DNA from 4 places in the Streptomyces sp. NBC_00670 genome. Region 1 is predicted to be linked to each of the others. Evidence: riboswitches for the same ligand, from Rfam matches in the RefSeq annotation. Region 1 holds a riboswitch; each other region holds the start of a gene.
The links. A riboswitch is a leader RNA that binds a small molecule or an ion and turns the genes downstream of it on or off. The one in region 1 is predicted to bind cyclic di-AMP.
Positions count from the first base shown of each region.

Region 2: linked by a shared signal. The riboswitch ahead of OIE12_RS13310 (transglycosylase family protein) and the one ahead of OIE12_RS15550 (M23 family metallopeptidase) in region 1 are both predicted to bind cyclic di-AMP.
Region 3: linked by a shared signal. The riboswitch ahead of OIE12_RS25045 (M23 family metallopeptidase) and the one ahead of OIE12_RS15550 (M23 family metallopeptidase) in region 1 are both predicted to bind cyclic di-AMP.
Region 4: linked by a shared signal. The riboswitch ahead of OIE12_RS33495 (NlpC/P60 family protein) and the one ahead of OIE12_RS15550 (M23 family metallopeptidase) in region 1 are both predicted to bind cyclic di-AMP.

Region 1 covers NZ_CP109017.1:3,497,324-3,502,118, forward strand. Annotated here, with positions in the region: gene OIE12_RS15545 (aldo/keto reductase) at 1-840, opposite strand, end outside; gene OIE12_RS15550 (M23 family metallopeptidase) at 981-2,033, opposite strand; cyclic di-AMP (ydaO/yuaA leader) riboswitch at 2,044-2,201, opposite strand; gene OIE12_RS15555 (PP2C family protein-serine/threonine phosphatase) at 2,474-3,601, opposite strand; tRNA gene OIE12_RS15560 (tRNA-Met) at 3,742-3,818, opposite strand; gene OIE12_RS15565 (MarR family winged helix-turn-helix transcriptional regulator) at 3,927-4,439, opposite strand; gene OIE12_RS15570 (dihydrofolate reductase family protein) at 4,609-4,795, shown strand, end outside.
Region 2 covers NZ_CP109017.1:3,011,036-3,015,830, forward strand. Annotated here, with positions in the region: gene OIE12_RS13295 (DUF501 domain-containing protein) at 1-421, opposite strand, end outside; gene OIE12_RS13300 (FtsB family cell division protein) at 508-987, opposite strand; gene eno (phosphopyruvate hydratase) at 1,099-2,379, opposite strand; gene OIE12_RS13310 (transglycosylase family protein) at 2,733-3,446, opposite strand; cyclic di-AMP (ydaO/yuaA leader) riboswitch at 3,451-3,640, opposite strand; gene OIE12_RS13315 (transglycosylase family protein) at 3,898-4,795, opposite strand, start outside.
Region 3 covers NZ_CP109017.1:5,641,394-5,646,188, reverse strand. Annotated here, with positions in the region: gene OIE12_RS25060 (bifunctional acetate--CoA ligase family protein/GNAT family N-acetyltransferase) at 1-983, opposite strand, end outside; gene OIE12_RS25055 (HPr family phosphocarrier protein) at 1,104-1,385, shown strand; gene OIE12_RS25050 (GntR family transcriptional regulator) at 1,583-2,269, opposite strand; gene OIE12_RS25045 (M23 family metallopeptidase) at 2,508-3,266, opposite strand; cyclic di-AMP (ydaO/yuaA leader) riboswitch at 3,280-3,431, opposite strand; gene OIE12_RS25040 (M16 family metallopeptidase) at 3,670-4,795, opposite strand, start outside.
Region 4 covers NZ_CP109017.1:4,457,343-4,462,137, forward strand. Annotated here, with positions in the region: gene OIE12_RS33495 (NlpC/P60 family protein) at 1-1,829, opposite strand, end outside; cyclic di-AMP (ydaO/yuaA leader) riboswitch at 1,955-2,128, opposite strand; gene OIE12_RS19850 (ATP-dependent DNA helicase) at 2,593-4,795, shown strand, end outside.

The DNA of each region.
Region 1 (4,795 bases):
CGGGGCGAGGACGGTAGGACGCGAGGCGAGCCAGGCGAGGGCGATCGTGGCGACCTCCACCCCGCGCGCGCCGGCGATCTCGTCGAGCGCCGTCAGCACCCGTGCGCCCCGTTCGGGTTCCACGAGCTGTGCCACGCGCCGCGCGCGCACCGAGTCCACCGTCGCCCCCGGCCGGTACTTCCCCGTCAGGAATCCCGACGCGAGCGCGAAGTAGGGCACCGCGGAGAGGCCGGCTTCCTCGGCGACGTCCTGGAGGGCGCCCTCGTAGGTGTCCCGGGAGACCAGGCTGTAGTGCGGCTGGACGGCGACGTAGCGGGCCAGGCCCTCGCGCTCGGAGAACTCCAGCGAGGCGCGCAACCGCTCGGCCGAGATGTTGGAGGCCGCGATGTGCCGTACCTTGCCCGCCTTCACCAGCCCGTCCAGCGTGCCGATGACCTCCTCGATGGGCACGTCGGGATCGTCGTAGTGCGTGTAGTACAGGTCGATGTAGTCCGTTCGGAGCCGCCGCAGCGAGGCGTCGGCCGCCGCCCTGATGTTGCCGGCGGACAGCCCCTGATGGTCGGGGTGCCGGCCGACCTTGGTCGCGAGGACCACGTCGGAGCGGTTGCCGCGCGCCGTGAACCACTTGCCGAGGACGGTCTCGGACTCGCCGCCCTTCATGCCGGGGGCGAACGCCGAGTAGGCGTCGGCGCTGTCGACGAAGTTGCCGCCGGCGGCCAGGTAGGCGTCCAGCACGGCGAAGGATCCGGCCTCGTCGGCGGTCCAGCCGAAGACGTTGCCGCCGAGGCAGAGCGGAGCGACCTCGAGAGACGTTGAGCCCAGAGGGCGAAGAGACATCATTTAACGATGTTAAGGAGAGGTTCGGGTGTTCCCGCGCCGTGCCGTGCGCTCTTACCCGATCGCCTCGCGACTCGGCCCGACGGGGCAGCACGCTGCGCGAAAGGACACGGCGCGACAGGGCACGCCGGGGCACGGCCGGCTCAGGGAGTGAGCCCCTTGGACCGCAGCCACGCCATCGGGTCGATCCCGGTGGCCGCGCCCCCGGGGTGCACCTCCAGGTGCAGATGCGGGCCGGTGACGTTGCCGGTGGCGCCGACGCGGCCGATGACCTCGCCGGTGGAGACCTTCTGCCCGACGCTGACGCTGATCGAGGACTGGTGGCAGAACCACAGCTCGGTGCCGTCGTCCAGGGTCAGGATGGTGCGGTAGCCGTAGGACCCGGCCCAGCCCGCCTCGGTGATCGTGCCGCTGTGGATCGCCTTGATGAGCGTGCCGGTGGGCGCGGCGAAGTCGAGACCGGTGTGATAGCCGGACGACCACATCGATCCGGCCTCGCCGAAGGTCGAGGTGATCGTGTACGAGGAGGTCGGCAGCGTGAACTGCTTGGCCAGCTTGGCGAGTTTCTCCGCGGCGGCCTTCTTCTTGGCCTCCGCCTCCGCCTTCTCCTTCGCCTCGGCGGCCTTCTTCTCGGCCTTCGCCTCCGCCTCCTTGGCGGCGGACGCGGCCTGCTTGGCGGCGGCGGTCTCGGCGGCCCGCGCGGCGGCGCTGTCCGCCTGGTCCTGCTGGGCCTCGGCCTGCCGCATGATCCGGGCGCGCAGCGCCTCGCCCGCGTCCGTGGAGCCCGCGGCGGTGTCGGCACCGGTCAGCCCGGCGCCGGTGAGCGGGGCGGAGGCGGTCTGTACGGCGGTGTCGGAGTCGTCGCCGGAGTCGTCGCCGACCAGAGCCCTGGCCGAGTCGGTGACGGAGGAGAGGTCCGGCAGGGATATGGAGACCGGCGGCTTGCCGGTCTGCGCGGTGGCCATGCCGCCCGCGCCGACGGCGGCGATCACGCCGACGCCCAGAACGGTGGAGCTGCGCGCGAGTCCGCCCCCGCGCTGCTTGGTGACGCGGTGCCGGCCGCGCACGGGACGAACGGAGTCCGCGGTGGGATTCCACTCCTCCCAGGTGCCCTCCTCGGAACGGCGGTCGACGTCGAGGACCTCGGCGCCGGACGGAACGTACGAGGGGTTCTGGGCAGGCCGGTTGGACGCCACGTGGGCGCGCTCCTTTCCTTCCTCACGCCTGCCGGGTTAGCTGACGGGTTCGGAGCAGGAAGGTCTCCTACGCGCGTATACCGGCCGTATCTCTACGGCGGCAACCGCACGATTCACCCCTGGGTGGTGGTTCCCCGGCTCCCTTGCGGGATTAGGCAGATGAGCACGGGGCCGCCTCCTGTGACGGCTGGGACGACCGTGCTGCGTTATCGAACGTTAATAGACCCGGGGCGCACATTCCAAGCGGTTCGGGGGAACGGCTTACACGTCTTGGCCAGGACTTTTGCGTCACGAGCCACGCAAAATCGGGCGAGTCGACCCTGCCTTCCGCGAGTTTCGGACACATGCGCGCCCTGACATCCAGTCAATAAACTTGCGGAAAGACACGATCCGGTCACGACAGGTGACACCGACGGCGCGGTCGCGGTGACGGCCGACGCTCAGGGGTGCGGTCGCCGTACCGCCAGCAGGGCCAGGTCGTCCGTGGCCCGGCCGCCGGTGTGCCGGGCGACCTCGTCCGCCAGGAAGGTGAGCAGCGCGTCCGGTCCGGAGAAGGTGCGGCCGGCGAGCCGGGCGGCGGGGTCGTAGAACTCGCCGTGCCGGTCGCGGGCCTCGGAGAGCCCGTCGGTGTGGAAGAGGAGGGTGGCCCCGTACGGCAGCGCGGCCTCGTCCGCGCGTTCGGGCCACATGCCCAGCTCGCCCATGCCGAGCGGCAGCGCGGGCTCCCGCGGTTCGAGCACGCGCAGCCTGCCGTCGGCGTGCAGGAGCAGCGGGGCGGGATGGCCGCGGTTGACGAGCCGGACGAGTGCGTTGCCGTGCGGGATCTCGGCGAGGACGGCGGTGGTGAACCCCTCGAAGGAGTCCAGGTCGTGGCGCCGGCCGGCCTCCCGGGCGAGCGCGCGTTCGAGCCGCTGGGCGACGGCGCCGAGCGTGGCCTCCTGCTCGGCGGCCTCCCGGAACGCCCCGATCACGACGGCGACGACGCTCACGGCGCTGATGCCCTTGCCGCGCACGTCCCCCAGCACGAGGCGCACGCCGTGCGGGGAGTCCTGGACGGCGTACAGGTCGCCGCCGATCGCCGCCCCGGCCTGCGCGGCCTCGTAGCGTGCGGCGACGTCGAGGCCCGCGAGGCGCTCGGCCGGCTGCGGCATGACGGCGAGTTGCGCGGCCTCGGCGATGTGGCGGACGGAGGCGAGGCGGGCGCCGGTGCGGCGGACGAGCACGTTGGTGAGGACGGCGAGGGCGGCGACGGTGGCCACCGTCAGCAGCTCGGTGGTGGTGTCGACGTTCGACATGACCCCGAACACGGCGTGGATCGCGACCACGGCCAGGACGGCGGCCAGGGCGGTCAGGGCGGTGCCGCGCGTCGAGTACAGGGAGGAGGCGACCAGGGGCGCCGCGGTGAACAGGGGTGCGGCGGTGAAGTCGGCCGGGGTGAGGCAGTCGTAGACGATCGCGGCGACGAGCAGCAGCACCGGGAGGAAGGGCAGCACGGCACGGACGCAGGCCGCCCCGCGGCTGCCGTTCCCGACGGTCGCGGCCGACCGCTTCTCTGTGCGCTGCCCCACGGGACCAGCGTGGCCGGGCAGGCGCGGCGGGGCACCTCCGGTGGGCCGGGCGGGTGGCGGGTCGGGCTTTTCGGGAGACGCGGATGGGGACGACAAAAACCCCGGGGGCGGAAGCCTTTCGGCCTCCGCCCCCGGGGACGTGGTAGCGGGGACAGGATTTGAACCTGCGACCTCTGGGTTATGAGCCCAGCGAGCTACCGAGCTGCTCCACCCCGCGTCGGTGAAACCAGTGTACGTCATCCCGGGGACGCCTCTCACCACATTTACCTGGGCGATCGCCCGCCCCGCGCCCGGGCCTCCCGTGTCTCTCCGGTGGGCGCACCGCTCAGCGGGGCGCCGAGCGCCGCCGCCAGGGGAGCGCGTCGCCGCATGCCGTGCGCTGCTCCTCGCTCCCCAGCGCCCCCGCGATCCGCGTGCAGATCTCCTCGAGCTGCCCCACCTGCTCCGGCGTGAGCCGGTCGAACACGGCGGCGCGCACCGTCTCCACGTGCCCCGGCGCCGTACGGTCCAGCAGTCGCGCCCCCTCCTCGGTCAGCACCGCGATGCTGCCGCGCCGGTCGCCCGGGCAGCCTTCGCGCCGTACGCTGCCGTCCTTCTCCAGGCGGGTGACGACGTAGGTCAGCCGGCTCCGGGTGACCTTGAGCGACGCGGCGAGGTCGGTCATGCGCAGCCGTCGGTCGGGGGCCTCGGAGAGGTTGGCCAGCACGGAGTAGTACAGGTGCGGCAGGCCGGCCTGCTGCTGGAGCTGCCGGTCGATCGCGTCCTCCAGGAGGAGGGAGGCGGCGAGGTACGCGCGCCAGGCACGCTGTTCCTCGGAGGTGAGCCAGCGGGTCGTCATGACGGCAGTGTAGTTATTGTTCCAAAGTTGAACCATCTGGTCACCGGGCCATCCGACTGCCGGGCGATCCGACCACTGGGCCATCCGACTGCCGGGCGATCCGGCCGCCGGGCCGTTCGACCGCTGAACCACCCGACCTCGTCCCGTCCGATCTTCCGGGAGCGTGCACATGCCCCACCCCCACGTCCTGCTGTCCGCCGCCGTCTCCCTCGACGGCTTCCTGGACGACACCGGTCCCGAACGCCTGCTGCTGTCGGGGCCGGAGGACTTCGACCGGGTCGACCAGGTGCGGGCAGAGAGCGACGCCCTCCTGATCGGCGCCGGCACCCTGCGCACCGACAACCCCCGGCTGCTGG
Region 2 (4,795 bases), 490 kb from region 1:
GCGCGTGCGCCACCAGGACGTGCAGGCACTTCACCCGGTCGGGCATGCCGCCCGCGCTGGGGAAGCCCGTCAGCTCCTCGATCTCGTCCCGGCGCCGCAGATAGTCCTCGTGGGCGGCGCGGTAGGCCGCCGCCAGCTCCGGGTCCTCGGCCAGGCGTTCGGTCATCTCCTTCATGACGCCATTGGCCTCCAGCGTGCCGATCGCGGAGTTCGCCCGCGGACACGTCAGGTAGTACAGCGTCGGGAACGGCGTGCCGTCGGGCAGCCGCGGTGCCGTCTCGACGACGTCGGGCTGCCCGCACGGGCACCGGTGCGCGATCGCGCGCAGCCCGCGCGGCGGCCGGCCGAGCTGCTGCCGGAACGCCTCCACGTCGGCGTCGGTGGGTGCGGTGCGCGGGGTGGTCGGCGGAGGGGTGTCCATGCGCGTCGAAGAGTCTCTCTGTTCCGTGATGCCACGGGCCCGGTTCGGTCCGGGGCCCGCTGTTGCCGTACGAGAACCGTACGGTCTCACCGGCGGACGGCCGCGTCCGCCCGGTCGACGCCGTCCCACAGGTTGGCGTACCAGGGGCGCGCCGCCGCGCCGCCGTCGCTGCGCGTGCGGGTGACGGCGCTGGGGTCGGCCACGACGTAGCCGGTCTCCCCCGGCAGCACGTAGTGCAGCCGCAGCCGGATCTGCTGCTCGGCGTAGGCGTCGTCCTGCCAGCGGGCCTTGAGGTCGCGCAGCTGCTCCACCCGCTCGCGGGCCTGCTGCTGCTTGCGCTCCTCGTCGGCGATCCGGGCCCGCTGGGAGACGTACTGCCGCATCGGATACGCCAGCGCCACGATCATCGTGCACAGCACCAGGGCGAGCAGCGCCGCGCGGCCGGTGAGCCGGGAACGGCGGGCCTGGCGCCGGGTCTGCGAGCGGTAGACCCGGGCCGCCGTCTGCTCGCCGAGCAGCCGCAGCCTGGTCGCGGTCGAGAACCGGTCCCGGTCCTTCGCGGCCATGTCCTCCGCCTCCCGTCGCGGTCGCGCGCGCCCGTCTCGCGCGTACGTCCCCGCACACGGTACGGGACCGGGTACGGGGACGTACGGACGACGCTGCCTACAGGGGGCGGGTCAGCCCTTGAAGCGGGGGAACGCCGAGCGGCCGGCGTACACCGCCGCGTCGTCGAGGATCTCCTCGATGCGCAGCAGCTGGTTGTACTTGGCGACGCGCTCGGAGCGGGCCGGGGCGCCGGTCTTGATCTGGCCGCAGTTGGTGGCGACGGCCAGGTCGGCGATGGTGACGTCCTCGGTCTCGCCGGAGCGGTGGGACATCATGCACTTGAAGCCGTTGCGCTGGGCCAGCTCGACGGCATCCAGGGTCTCGGTCAGCGAGCCGATCTGGTTGACCTTGACCAGCAGGGCGTTGGCCGAGTTCTCCTCGATGCCGCGGGCCAGGCGCTCGGGGTTGGTGACGAACAGGTCGTCGCCGACGAGCTGCACCTTGTCGCCGAGCTTCTCGGTGATGACGTGCCAGCCGGCCCAGTCGTCCTCGAACAGCGGGTCCTCGATGGAGACGAGCGGGTAGGCCGCGACGAGCTCCTCGTAGTACTCCGTCATCTCGGCGGCGGAGCGCTCCTTGCCCTCGAAGAGGTACTTACCGTCCTTGTAGAACTCGGAGGCGGCGACGTCGAGGGCGAGGGCGATCTGCTCGCCGGGGGTGTAACCGGCCTCCTTGATCGCCTCCAGGATGAGGTCGAGGGCGGCGCGGTTGGAGTCCAGGTTCGGGGCGAAGCCGCCCTCGTCGCCGAGGCCGGTGGCCAGGCCCTTGTTCTTCAGGACCTTCTTCAGCGTGTGGTAGACCTCGGCGCCCCAGCGCAGGGCCTCGGAGAAGGACTCCGCGCCGATCGGGGCGATCATGAACTCCTGGATGTCCACGTTGGAGTCGGCGTGCGAGCCGCCGTTCAGGATGTTCATCATCGGCACCGGCAGCAGGTGCGCGTTGGGGCCGCCCAGGTAGCGGAAGAGCGGCAGGTCGGACGCCTCGGAGGCGGCGTGGGCGACGGCGAGGGAGACGCCGAGGATGGCGTTGGCGCCGAGCGAGCCCTTGTTGTCGGTGGCGTCCAGGTCGAACATGGCCTGGTCGATCAGGCGCTGCTCGGTGGCGTCGTAGCCGACCAGCTCCGGGCCGATCTGCTCGATGACGGCGAGGACGGCCTTCTCGACGCCCTTGCCCAGGTAGCGGCTCGGGTCGCCGTCACGGAGCTCGATGGCCTCGAAGGCGCCGGTGCTGGCACCGGAGGGGACGGCGGCACGACCCGTGCTGCCGTCGTCGAGGCCGACCTCGACCTCGACCGTGGGGTTGCCTCGGGAGTCCAGGATTTCCCGGGCTACGACGACGTCGATGGACGGCACGAGCATCTCCTTCTGGGATGTGACGCGGGTACGCCGGGCCGCGGGGCCCGACGCGGGGTGCGAGGCCGGGGTGGCTCGCGGACCCGAGCCTAGCTGTCTCCGACGGCGGGGCAGGTGTGCGGCCCACTCCGTGGGCAGAAGTGTGGGTGAATTGTTTCCTGGCGGAACAAAATGAGCGGGGTGGAGCACAAGGGAGCGCCTGAGAGCTCGGGGTGAACGGTACGTGGGCGGGTGCGGGTGCGTCGTGGCTCGTCGCCCCACCGGCCGTCGGCCGACAACGCACCCCGCGAGAAATACCCCACCCCCGCCGCGTACGGGGGAGACGCGGCGGGGGTGGGGAGTAGAGGGGAGCGTCAGCTCAGGTGGAGCTGCTGGCCGGGGTAGATGACGTCGGCGTCGTCCACGATGTCCTTGTTCAGCGTGAACAGCTTCTGCCAGCCGCCCGCCACATCGTGCTCCGCCGCGATCCCGCTCAGCGTGTCACCCTTGACGACCTTGTACTCGCCGTCACCCTTCTCGACCTTCTTGCCGGTCGGCGTGGTGACCGTCTTCTTCGCGGCCGGCCGCTCCTGCGACCGGGAGGCGTGCTGCTCGGTCGAGGACGAGGAGCTGCTGGAGGAACCGGCGCTGCTGGAGCTGCTGGAGCCGTTGGAGGACGAGCCGCCGGCCGACGACGCGGCCGCCCCGTCGTACGCGGCGCTCGTCAGCCCCTTGCCGCACACCGGCCAGGCGCCCTTGCCCTGCCCCGCGAGGACCTTCTCGGCGACGGCTATCTGCGCCGACTTGGAGGCCAGGTCGGCCCGCGCGGCGTACGCGGTGCCGCCGTACGCGGCCCAGGTGGAGTTGGTGAACTGCAGCCCGCCGTAGAACCCGTTGCCGGTGTTGATGGACCAGTTGCCGCCGGACTCGCACTGCGCGACGGCGTCCCACTGGGAGGCGGTGGCGGCGGAGGCGTTGCCGGCCGCCATCAGCGGGGCGGCGACGGCGGCACCGGTGACGCCGGCGAGCGCGACGACACGGGTGGCCTTGGACGGACGACGGTGCTTGCCCTTGCCGGAAAACAGCATGGAGAGATCCCCTCACCGACGCCTGCGAGGTGAGCTGTCGGGTTCGGGCCGGTTGAGTTGCCCGGTCGTACGCCGTCTCCGGCGCACGACTTCACCCCAAGCCGCATCCGGCCGTCCGGAGCCACACTGTGGCCCGGCTGCCGGACCCGGCACTTACCTGGGTCCCCCGCTCCTGCCTACGGCGCTTGACGCGACGACTGTTCCCGTACGGCCACTGGCAGGATTCGGCGTGGCGACCGTCGGGGCCCGCGGTGGCGAGCGGTGATGACCGTAGACACGGGATCCGCCGGATTTCAAAGACGATCACGGCTTATGAGACTCATCCCACACTTTCACCGAACCGGACATCCCGGGTGATCCACGGACCAAACTCCCCCGATTTTCCGTGCAGTTCGGCACCGTACGTCCGATTGTTCCCCTGCCGTCCCACACGTTTTCGACAGCCGCTCGACTACTCCACGACGAGGCTCTGACCGGGGTGGATGACGCTCGGGTCGCTGCCGATGGCGTCCTTGTTGTCGTCGTAGAGGGCCCGCCAGCCGCCGTCGACGCCAAGGGAGTCGGCGATGGAGCCGAGGGTGTCGCCGTCGCGGACCGTGTAGGTGGAGCCCTCCTCGGCGCTGCCGCCGCGGTGCCGGCCGGTTCCGTCGGCGATGAGGGTGTTGGCACCCTTCGTCCCGTCGACGCTGCCGGTGTCGACGAGGGCGGAGGAGGCCGGGCTCTGCCGGTACTGGTCCGACTCGCCCCCCTTCGACCCGTCGGCCGACGAACTGCCGGACTTGTCGCCGGATTCCGCGGAACGGGCGGAATCGCCGCCGGAGCGGGAATCGTCGGAGTCGTCCGAGGAATGCTTCGCCTTCTTGCTGGGGCTCGCGCTCGCCTTTCCGTCGGAGTCGTCGCCGGACTTCCCGGTGGACGTGCCGTCGGAATTCCCGCCGGATGTGCCGGAGGACGAGGAATCGGACGAACCGGAAGAGGAGGACGACGAGTCGGACGAACCGGACGAGTTGTCCAGACCGAGGTCGAGCCCGGAGTCGGAATCACCGGATTCGCCCGAGGAGCCCTTGCCGACGCCCGTGTCGACGTCCGCGGAACCGGTGTCCTTGGAGAGGCCGGAGAGCGGCCCGCAGGTGGGCCAGGCGGCGACGCCCTCGGCGTCGAGGATCTTCTCCGCGACGGCGATCTGCTGCGAACGGCTGGCCTTGTCCGGGCTGGCCGCGTAGTCGAGGCCGCCGTAGTTGTTCCAGTCGTCCTGCGACAACTGGAGGCCGCCGTACAGGTTGTTGCCCGTGTCCGCGCTCCAGGAGCCGCCGCTCTCGCACTCCGCGACCTGGTCCCAGGTGGTACCG
Region 3 (4,795 bases), 2.1 Mb from region 1:
GTCCGCGCCTGGCGCACCAGCGCGCGCTGCCGTTCGCGCCCCTGCGCGCCGCTCTCGGCGTACCCGGCGGAGAGGACGACGAGGCCCTGCACGCCGTGCTCGCCGCACTCGGCGACCACCTCGGGGACCCGTTCGGCGGAGACGGCGACGACGGCGAGGTCGACCGGGCCGTCGATCTCGCGCACGGAGCGGTGCGCGGGCACTCCGTCGACGTCCTCGAGGTCGTCGGCGAACGCCTTGTTGACCGCGTGCAGCCGGCCGGTGAAACCGGCGTCCCTGAGGTTGCCGAGCACGCTGCGGCCCACCCCGCCGGGCGCCCGGCCGACGCCGACGACCGCGACCGAGCCGGGGGCGAGCAGCCGGTGCACGGAGCGCGCCTCGGCGCGCTGCTCCCGGGCGCGCTGCACGGCCAGCGAGCGGTCCGTCGGCTCCAGGTCGAACTCCAGTCGGACGACGCCGTCCTCGAAGCTGCGTTTCTGGGTGTACCCGGCGTCCGTGAACACCTTGATCATCTTGGTGTTGGCGGGGAGCACCTCGGCGGCGAAGCGGCGGATGCCGCGCTCGCGGGCGACGGCCGCGACGTGCTCCAGGAGCGCGGAGGCGACACCCCTCCCCTGGTGCGCGTCCTGCACCAGGAAGGCGACCTCGGCCTCGTCGGCCGGGCCGGTGGCGGGCAGGCCGTCGGCGTCGATGCGGTCGTACCGTACGGTGGCGATGAACTCGCCGCCGACCGTGGCCGCGAGCCCCACCCGGTCCACGAAGTCGTGGTGCGTGAAGCGGTGGACGTCCTTGGCGGACAGCCGCGGGTACGGCGCGAAGAAGCGGTAGTACTTCGACTCGTCGGACACCTGTTCGTAGAAGCTGACGAGGCGCTCGGCGTCGTCGGCCGTGATGGGCCGGATCCGCGCGGTGCCGCCGTCGCGCAGCACCACGTCGGCCTCCCAGTGGGCGGGGTACTCGTGCCGGTCCGACGGGATCTGCATGGGGCCCAGCGTACGGCGCGGGTCCGACACCGGCGTCCATCGGAGCCGACCGCACACCCCGGACCGGCGTTGTGGAACACTGGTCTAGACAACCTGGCACACCTGAAGGGCAGCATCACCATGGCTGAGCGCCGCGTCAACATCGGCTGGGCCGAGGGCCTCCACGCCCGCCCCGCCTCCATCTTCGTCCGGGCGGCCACCGCCTCCGGCGTCCCCGTGACGATCGCCAAGGCGGGCAGCGCCCCCGTCAACGCCGGCTCGATGCTGGCCGTGCTCGGCCTGGGCGTCCAGGGCGGCGAGGAGGTCGTCCTCGCCTCCGACGCCGAGGGCGCGGACGCGGCCCTGGACCGCCTGGCCAAGCTGGTCGCCGACGGCCTGGAGGAACTGCCGGAGACGGTCTGAGCCGTCCGCTCCTGTGCGGGGCGGCGGTTCATTCCGGCGCAGAAAGCCGCGTCGCCCCCGGGGGCGACGCGGCTTTCTGCTTTCCACCCGTCCGTCCGTGAATTCTCCGGCGTGGACGCACAGGATGACGAGCAGCGAAAAGGAAAACGGGGTCCGCACTTCCCCGCGTCCACTCTCCTTTGTATACGGCACCCCTGTTAATTCTGCGGGCCCGCGATGTTTACGGCTTGTTGCGGATTCCTCACACCCATGTCCGCGCCGACGGGCCGCAGCCGGTGGGACGTGGTCGTCCGTTGGGTGTGCTGTGCGGCGAGGATGTGGGCGCGGGCGTCGTCGCCCCGGGCGATCGCGTCGACGATGCCGCCGCGTTCCGCCCAGTCCGCCACGGGGTCGGCCGGTGTCCCGGTGACGTACATCCATGCGATCTTGTGCCGCAGCTGGGCCAGCGTGGTGCTCAGCGCCGGGCTCCCGGCGGCCTGCGCGAGCGTGTCGTGGAACCAGCCGTCCAGGGAGCGCAGGTCGTCGCTGCTGCCCTGCCCTGCCCGTTCCCGGCCGAGCCTGACCAGGCCGCGCAGCACCTTCAGATGGGCCTCCGTGCGCCGCTGGGCGGCCCGGGCGGCGCCGAGCGGTTCCAGCAGGACGTGCATCTCCAGCAGGTCGGCGGCCTCCTGCCCGGTGGGCTCGGCCACGCACGCGCCCGCGTGCCGCCGGGTGACGACGAAGCCCTCGGCCTCCAGCGTGCGCAGCGCCTCGCGCACGGGGACGCGGGAGACGCCGTAGCGGCGGGCGAGGACCTCCTCGGTGAGCCGGCTGCCGCGCGCGTGGACGCCGGCGACGATGTCCTCGCGGATCGCCGCGCATACCGAGTGCGCCGGAATACGCATGTCCGACCTCCGCCTCGATTTCCGTGCGAAGCGCCGTCGGCCGGCGCATTGCCCGACCGACTCTATTGCAGCGGAGAGGGATTTCCGACGGCGGGCCGGAATTCATGGTTCTTTTTTGGACAACGGCCGGGACGAAATGCCCGGACGGAACGAGAACGGCCCCGGCTTCGGGGGCCGGGGCCGTCGACGACGGTTCGGGGGGCGTCGGCCGGTGCGCGGGTGCGCCGACGCGGGTGCTTCAGACGTTGACGCCGTGGGCGCGCAGGTACGCCACCGGGTCGATGTCGGAGCCGTACTCCGGGCTCGTACGGGCCTCGAAGTGCAGATGCGGGCCGGTGACGTTGCCGGTCGCGCCGGACAGGGCGATCTGCTGCCCGGGGGTGACCTGCTGGCCCACCGTGACGCCGATGGACGACAGGTGGCCGTACTGGGTGTAGGTGCCGTCGGCCATCTTGAGGACGATCTGGTTGCCGTAGGCCCCGCCCCAGCCGGTCTCCACGACGGTGCCGGAGCCGACGGCGTGCACGGAGGTGCCGGTGGCGGCGTGGAAGTCGATGCCGGTGTGGGTGCCGGAGGACCACAGGGAGCTGCTGGCCTGGTAGCCGGTGGAGACGTAGGAGCCCGAGATCGGCGCGACGAAGGTGTTCAGCCGCTTGCGCTCGGCCTCGCGGGCGGCGCGCTCCTTCGCGTCGCGGGCCCGCTCCGCCTGCGCGGCGGCCTCCTTGCGCGCGGCCTCCTCGGCCGCCTTGCGCGCGGCCGCCTTCTCCTGGGCGAGGGCCTGGGCGTCGATCCGCGCGGCGACGCTCTCGCCGATGCCGGCGGCCCGCAGGAGCCCGGTCTGGTCGACGGAGGCGGCGGGCTCCGCGGCGAACGCGGGAGCGGCCAGGGTGCCGACGACGCCGGTGGTGGCGAGCGCCGCGACGCCCACGGCGCCGGTCGTCGTGCGCTTCGTGCGATCGGCACGGCGGTGCTTCCCGGGGGCGCGGGTGAACGCCATGTAAGGGGTCGTCCTTTCCTTCCTTCTCGCCTACCGGGTTAGCTGACGGGTTCGGAGCAGGAAGGTCTCCTACGGACACCCTGTGGGGGCGTCCGATTCACCCCAGGGACGTGGGTCCCCGGCTCCCCTGGCTCGCGCCGTACGGGGACTCGGCGATGACTGTCCGCTGCCGCGGATGCGGCGCGCTGCCTGACGGACAGCCGGGAAGACGCTAAGCGGGCGCCGTTTCAACGGGCAAACGAGGTAACGGTTTTGTTGCGTATCCCACACCGCGGAAGCGCCACCCTCTGTGGCAATACGGACAAACACCCGCCGTCGGCGGGCCGGACCGGGGGCGCGGGAGGCCCTGGTGACGTCCGGGGAGTCACCAGGGCCTCGTCCACGCCCCCGCGCGCCGCCCGTGCTACTCGGCGGCCACCACGGTGACTTCGCCGATCCCCAGGGCGCGTACGGGCTCCGCGATCTGCTCGGCGTCGCCCACCAGGATCGTCACCAGACGGTCCACCGGGAAGGCGTTGACGACGGCGGCCGTCGCCTCCACCGTGCCGGTGGCGGCGAGCTGCTGATACAGCGTCGCCTGGTAGTCGTCCGGCAGGTGCTGCTCGACCTGGTCGGCGAGCGAGCTCGCGACGGCGGCCGCGGTCTCGAACTTCAGCGGGGCGACGCCCACCAGGTTCTGCACGGCGACATCGCGCTCGGCGTCGGTCAGCCCCTCGGCGGCGAGGGTGCGCAGCACCTTCCACAGGTCGTCGAGGGCGGGGCCGGTGTTCGGGGTGTCGACGGAACCGCTGATGGCGAGCATCGCGGCGCCGCTGCCGTCGGGCGCGGAACGCAGCACCTGGCCGAACGCGCGCACACCGTAGGTGTAGCCCTTCTCCTCGCGCAGCACGCGGTCCAGCCGCGAGGTGAGGGTGCCGCCGAGGCAGTACGTGCCGAGCACCTGGGCGGGCCACACGCGGTCGTGCCGGTCGGCGCCGACGCGGCCGATGAGGAGCTGCGTCTGGACGGCTCCGGGGCGGTGCACGACGATCACGCGGCCGGTGTCGTCGGCGGTCACCGGGGGCACCGGACGCGGCTGCCCGGGCGCGCCCGTCCACGCGCCGAGCGTGTCGGCGAGGAGCGCGTCCAGGTCGACGCCGGTGAGGTCGCCGACGACCACCGCGGTGGCGGTGGCGGGCCGTACGTGCCGCTCGTAGAACGCGCGTACGGCCGCCGCGTCGATGGCCTCGACGCTCTCCTCGGTGCCCTGACGGGGCCGGGACATGCGGGAGTCCGCCGGGAAGAGCTGCCGGGACAGCTCCTTGGCGGCGCGACGGGCCGGGTTGGCGGTCTCGTGCGGGATCTCGTCGAGCCGGTTGCGCACCAGGCGCTCGATCTCGCCGTCGTCGAACGCGGGGGCGCGCAGCGCGTCGGCGAGCAGGCCGAGCGCCTTGGCGAGCCGCGAGACGGGCACCTCCAGGGAGAGCCGTACACCGGGGTGGTCGGCGTGCGCGTCAAGGGTGGCGCCGCAGCGCTCCAGCTCGGCGGCG
Region 4 (4,795 bases), 960 kb from region 1:
GCCGGGTACGCGCCGGAGCCGACGGCGGCCGGGAAGCCGCCTGTGCCGTCCACCGCGGGGAAGGGCCCGGTGCCGTCCACTGTCGGGAGCGGCCCCGTGCCGTCCACGGCTGGGAACGAGCCCGTGCCGTCCATGCCGGGGTACGGGTACGCGCTGCCGAGGGCCGGGAAGGAACCGGTGCCGTCCGCCGACGGGAACGACCCGGTGACGCTCACCGCGGGGAAGCTCCCCGCGCCGCCCATCGCGGGGAACGACCCGGTGTTGTCCACGCCCGGATACGTACCGGTGCCGCCGACGCCAGGGAAGGCGCCCGCGCCGCCGGTCATCGCCGGGAACGATCCCGTGTTCTCCACACCCGGGTACGCCCCCGTGTTGCCGACGGCCGGGAACGACCCGGTGGCACCGACGGACGGGAAGGATCCGGTGCCGTCCACGGCGGGATACGCTCCCGCACTGCCCGCCCCCGGGTACGCGCCGGTGGTACCGGCCGCCGGGTAGGAACCGGTGCCACCCACGGCGGGGAAGGAACCGGTCCCGTCCACGGCGGGGAAGGAACCGGTCCTGTCCATGGCAGGAAAAGGACCGTTGCTGTCCAGGGCAGGAAAGGGACCGTTGCTGTCCAGGGCAGGAGACGGACCCGTACCGCCCGCCCCCGGGTACGCGCCGGTGGCGCCGGCCGCCGGGTGGGAACCGGTGCCACCCACGGCCGGAAGGGATCCGGTGCCACCCACGGCCGGGAAGGACCCAGCACTGCCCGCGCCCGGGTAGGTCCCCGCGGCGGTCGCCGGGAAGGAGGCCGTGCCGTCCATGGCCGCGGAGACAGCCCCGCTGCCCGCACCCGCGTACGCGCCGACCGCGCCGACCGCGGTGAAGGAACCCGTGCCGCCCGCGCGCACGGTGTTGCCCGCCGCGGCCCCGGTGATCGGTCCCCCCGCGTACGACTCCGCGCCGCTCCCGAGCGCCCCTGCCCCGAACGATCCCGAACCGTCCCCGGCCGCCGCGTACGCACCCGTGGGCATTCCCTGTCCCGGGGCGGGCGCGGGGGGCGTCCACGGTTGTGCGGCGGGCGCGCTCTCCAGCGCCGCGCGCGGTGTGCCCGTCCGCTGCGACAGCAGTACGCGCGCCATGGCCAGCTTCCGCTGTGTCGCGTCCTTGAACGTGCGCGGCGTCCGCTGCGGCGCGCTCGGCGAGGCCGGCCTCCGGGGCGCCGGCAACGCCGGCAGCTCCGGTCCCGACCTGCCCCGGCCACCCGGACCACCCCGGTCACCACGACCGCTCGGACCATCCGCCGCACCACCCACACCACCGGCAGCGCCAACACCACCAACACCACCCGCACCGCTGCCCGGCGCGTCCGTCCCACCCGTGCGCCCCGGCCCGAGCGCCGGTGTCGCGCGGCCGGGGCCCAGCGCGGGTGCGCCCCGTCCAGGACGCCGCTTCTCCGTCGCGGCGATCAGTTCGGCGACCGTCCTGTCGATCGACGACTGCCGCAGGCGCGACGGGTGCCCGTCCGCCGGACGTCCGGCGGACCGGCCCGACGAGGGACGGCCGGGGCGGTCCGGGCGCCGGTCGGCCGGCAGCACCGCGGCCACGGAGGGCCCCAGCTTCGCGCGCGCCGTGTCGAGCCACTGCGTCCGCTTCGCCGCCTCCGCCGCGGCCCCCGGCTGCTGCCGCTCCTTCGCGGCCATGACACGCGTCGCGTTGTAGTTCTCGGTGGCCGTCTCGACCCGTTGGTACAGGTTGTCGATCCGCTGCTGGACCTCCGCGCGGCTCGGCGCCGGCGGCTCGGCCCCGGGCGCGGACTCCGCCGCCGGAGAGATCAGGGCCATGGGGTCCAGGGCCCCCGCGGCGAGCGCGGGCGTTCCCGGTCCTGCGGCGGGCGTCCCCGGCCTTGCGGGGACGACGGGGCGCGCCCCGGCAGGAAGCGGTTTCTGGTCCGACGCCAAGAGAGGCGACTCCTTCCGTACTCCGCCTACCGGGTTAGCTGTCGGATTCGGGCGGATGGTTCCGGAAGGACTGCCCTACGGCCCGTGCGCGCGGGGCGGTTGGGCCGATTCACCCCAGGTCTCGGTTGGGTCCCCGGCTCCGGTCGGCCGCGGGGGCGGGCCGGACTCGGCGGAGGCCGCGCGGCCCGGCGACGTTCGCCGGTTGCGTCGAGCGGCCTGTCGGCACCGTAGCCAACTTGTGTCCCTCGTGTGAAGGTCGAAGTGCGTTATGTCCGATACATTTTTGTGACCTTCGCGTGAGGATTCGGTTGCCGGAGCGGTCCGGACCAACCGGCGGAATCGTTCCGCCGGTTGACCCGTCCACCGGCCCGTTCCCGCCTCGCCGCGCGGCCACCAGCGATGATCGCGCCGGGAACGCCGCCCCGGCGCCCGGCCGTGCCGCCGGGTCCCGGCCGGCACGGCTGTTCCGCCGCCACCGCTGAGAGCTTCGTCACGCGGGACGCCCCGCCGCCTCCCACGTACTGCGGCGGACCGCCCCGCGCACTGCCGTGGACCGCCCCGCGTACCGCCCGGACCGCCCGCGTACCGCCCGGAGTTTCCGAGGGGGCGGCCGGTTGTCGGTGGGGCGCCCTAGACTCGGAGAGCGATGAGCAGCCTCTTTGACGACAGCTTCCTGGCGGACCTCCAGGCCCCGCGGGCCCGCGAGGAGGAACCCCCGCCCCCGCCCGAGGACGAGCACGCTCCGGAGCAGGTTCCGGACGATCTGTTCGGCGGGAAGTTCGACACGCCCCCGGACCGGGACTCGTACTACCGCAACGGCGCCCCCCGCCCCGCCCTGGACGCGGCGGCGCTGCTCGACGGGCTGAACGAGAACCAGCGCGCGGCCGTCGTGCACGCCGGCTCCCCCCTGCTCATCGTCGCCGGCGCCGGCTCCGGCAAGACCCGCGTGCTCACCCACCGCATCGCGCACCTGCTGGCCGAGCGGAGCGTCCACCCCGGCCAGATCCTCGCGATCACGTTCACCAACAAGGCCGCGGGCGAGATGAAGGAGCGCGTCGAGCAGCTCGTCGGCCCGCGCGCGCACGCGATGTGGGTGATGACGTTCCACAGCGCCTGCGTCCGCATCCTGCGCCGGGAGAGCAAGCGGCTCGGCTTCACCTCGTCCTTCTCCATCTACGACGCCGCCGACTCCAAGCGCCTGATGGCCCTCGTCTGCCGCGACCTGGACCTCGACCCCAAGCGCTTCCCCCCGAAGTCCTTCAGCGCCAAGATCAGCAACCTGAAGAACGAGCTGATCGACGAGGAGGACTTCGCCGCCCAGGCTGCCGACGGCTTCGAGAAGACGGTCGCCCAGGCCTACGCGCTCTACCAGTCGCGGCTGCGCGAGGCCAACGCGCTCGACTTCGACGACCTGATCATGACGACGGTCAACCTGCTGCGCGCCTTCCCGGACGTCGCCGAGCACTACCGCCGCCGCTTCCGCCACGTCCTGGTCGACGAGTACCAGGACACCAACCACGCCCAGTACGCCCTCGTCCGCGAACTGGTCGGCACCTCCGAACACCCGGTCGACGTGCCGCCGGAGGCCCAGGTGCCGCCCGCCGAGCTGTGCGTCGTCGGCGACGCCGACCAGTCGATCTACGCCTTCCGCGGCGCGACCATCCGCAACATCCTCCAGTTCGAGGAGGACTACCCGGACGCGACGACGATCCTGCTGGAGCAGAACTACCGCTCCACGCAGACGATCCTCTCCGCCGCCAACGCGGTCATCGAACGCAACGAGTCCCGCCGCCCCAAGAACCTCTGGACCAACGCGGGCACGGGCGCGCGGATCACCGGCTACGTCGCCGACACCGAGCACGACGAGGCCCAGTTCGTCGCCGACGAGATAGACCGCCTCACGGACGCGGGCGAGGCCAAGGCGGGCGACGTCGCCGTCTTCTACCGCACCAACGCCCAGTCCCGTGTCTTCGAAGAGGTGTTCATCCGCGTCGGCCTGCCCTACAAGGTCGTCGGCGGAGTCCGCTTCTACGAGCGCAAGGAGGTCCGGGACGTCCTGGCCTACCTGCGGGTCCTCGCCAACCCGGAGGACTCCGTTCCGCTGCGCCGCATCCTCAACGTGCCCAAGCGGGGCATCGGAGAGCGCGCCGAGGCGATGATCGACGCCCTCGCGCAGCGCGAGCGGATCAGCTTCTCGCAGGCGCTGCGGCGCGTCGACGAGGCGTACGGCATGGCGGCCCGCTCCACCAACGCCGTCAAGCGGTTCAACGTGCTGATGGAGGAGCTGCGTACGGTCGTCGAGTCCGGGGCCGGCCCGGCGACGGTCCTGGAGGCGATCCTCGAACGCACCGGCTACCTCGCCGAGTTGCAGGCGTCGACGGACCCGCAGGACGAGACCCGGATCGAGAACCTCCAGGAACTCGCCGCCGTCGCCCTGGAGTTCGAACAGGAGCGCGGCGCCGGGAACAGCGCGGGAGGAGCGACGGCGGCACCGGACGCCACCGCGACCGAGGGCGCGGGAGCGGATGCCGCAGGTGCGGCAGCGGATGCCGGGGACGCGGGTGCGGGCGCCGAGGGCGCCGGTGCCGGTGCGGGCCCCGGCGGCACCCTCGCCGACTTCCTCGAACAGGTCGCCCTGGTCGCCGACTCCGACCAGATCCCGGACGAGGAGGAGGACGGCTCGGGCGTCATCACCCTGATGACCCTGCACACCGCCAAGGGCCTGGAGTTCCCCGTCGTCTTCCTCACCGGCATGGAGGACGGCGTCTTCCCGCACATGCGTGCGCTCGGGCAGACCAAGGAGCTGGAGGAGGAGCGGCGACTGGCGTACGTCGGCATCACGCGCGCGC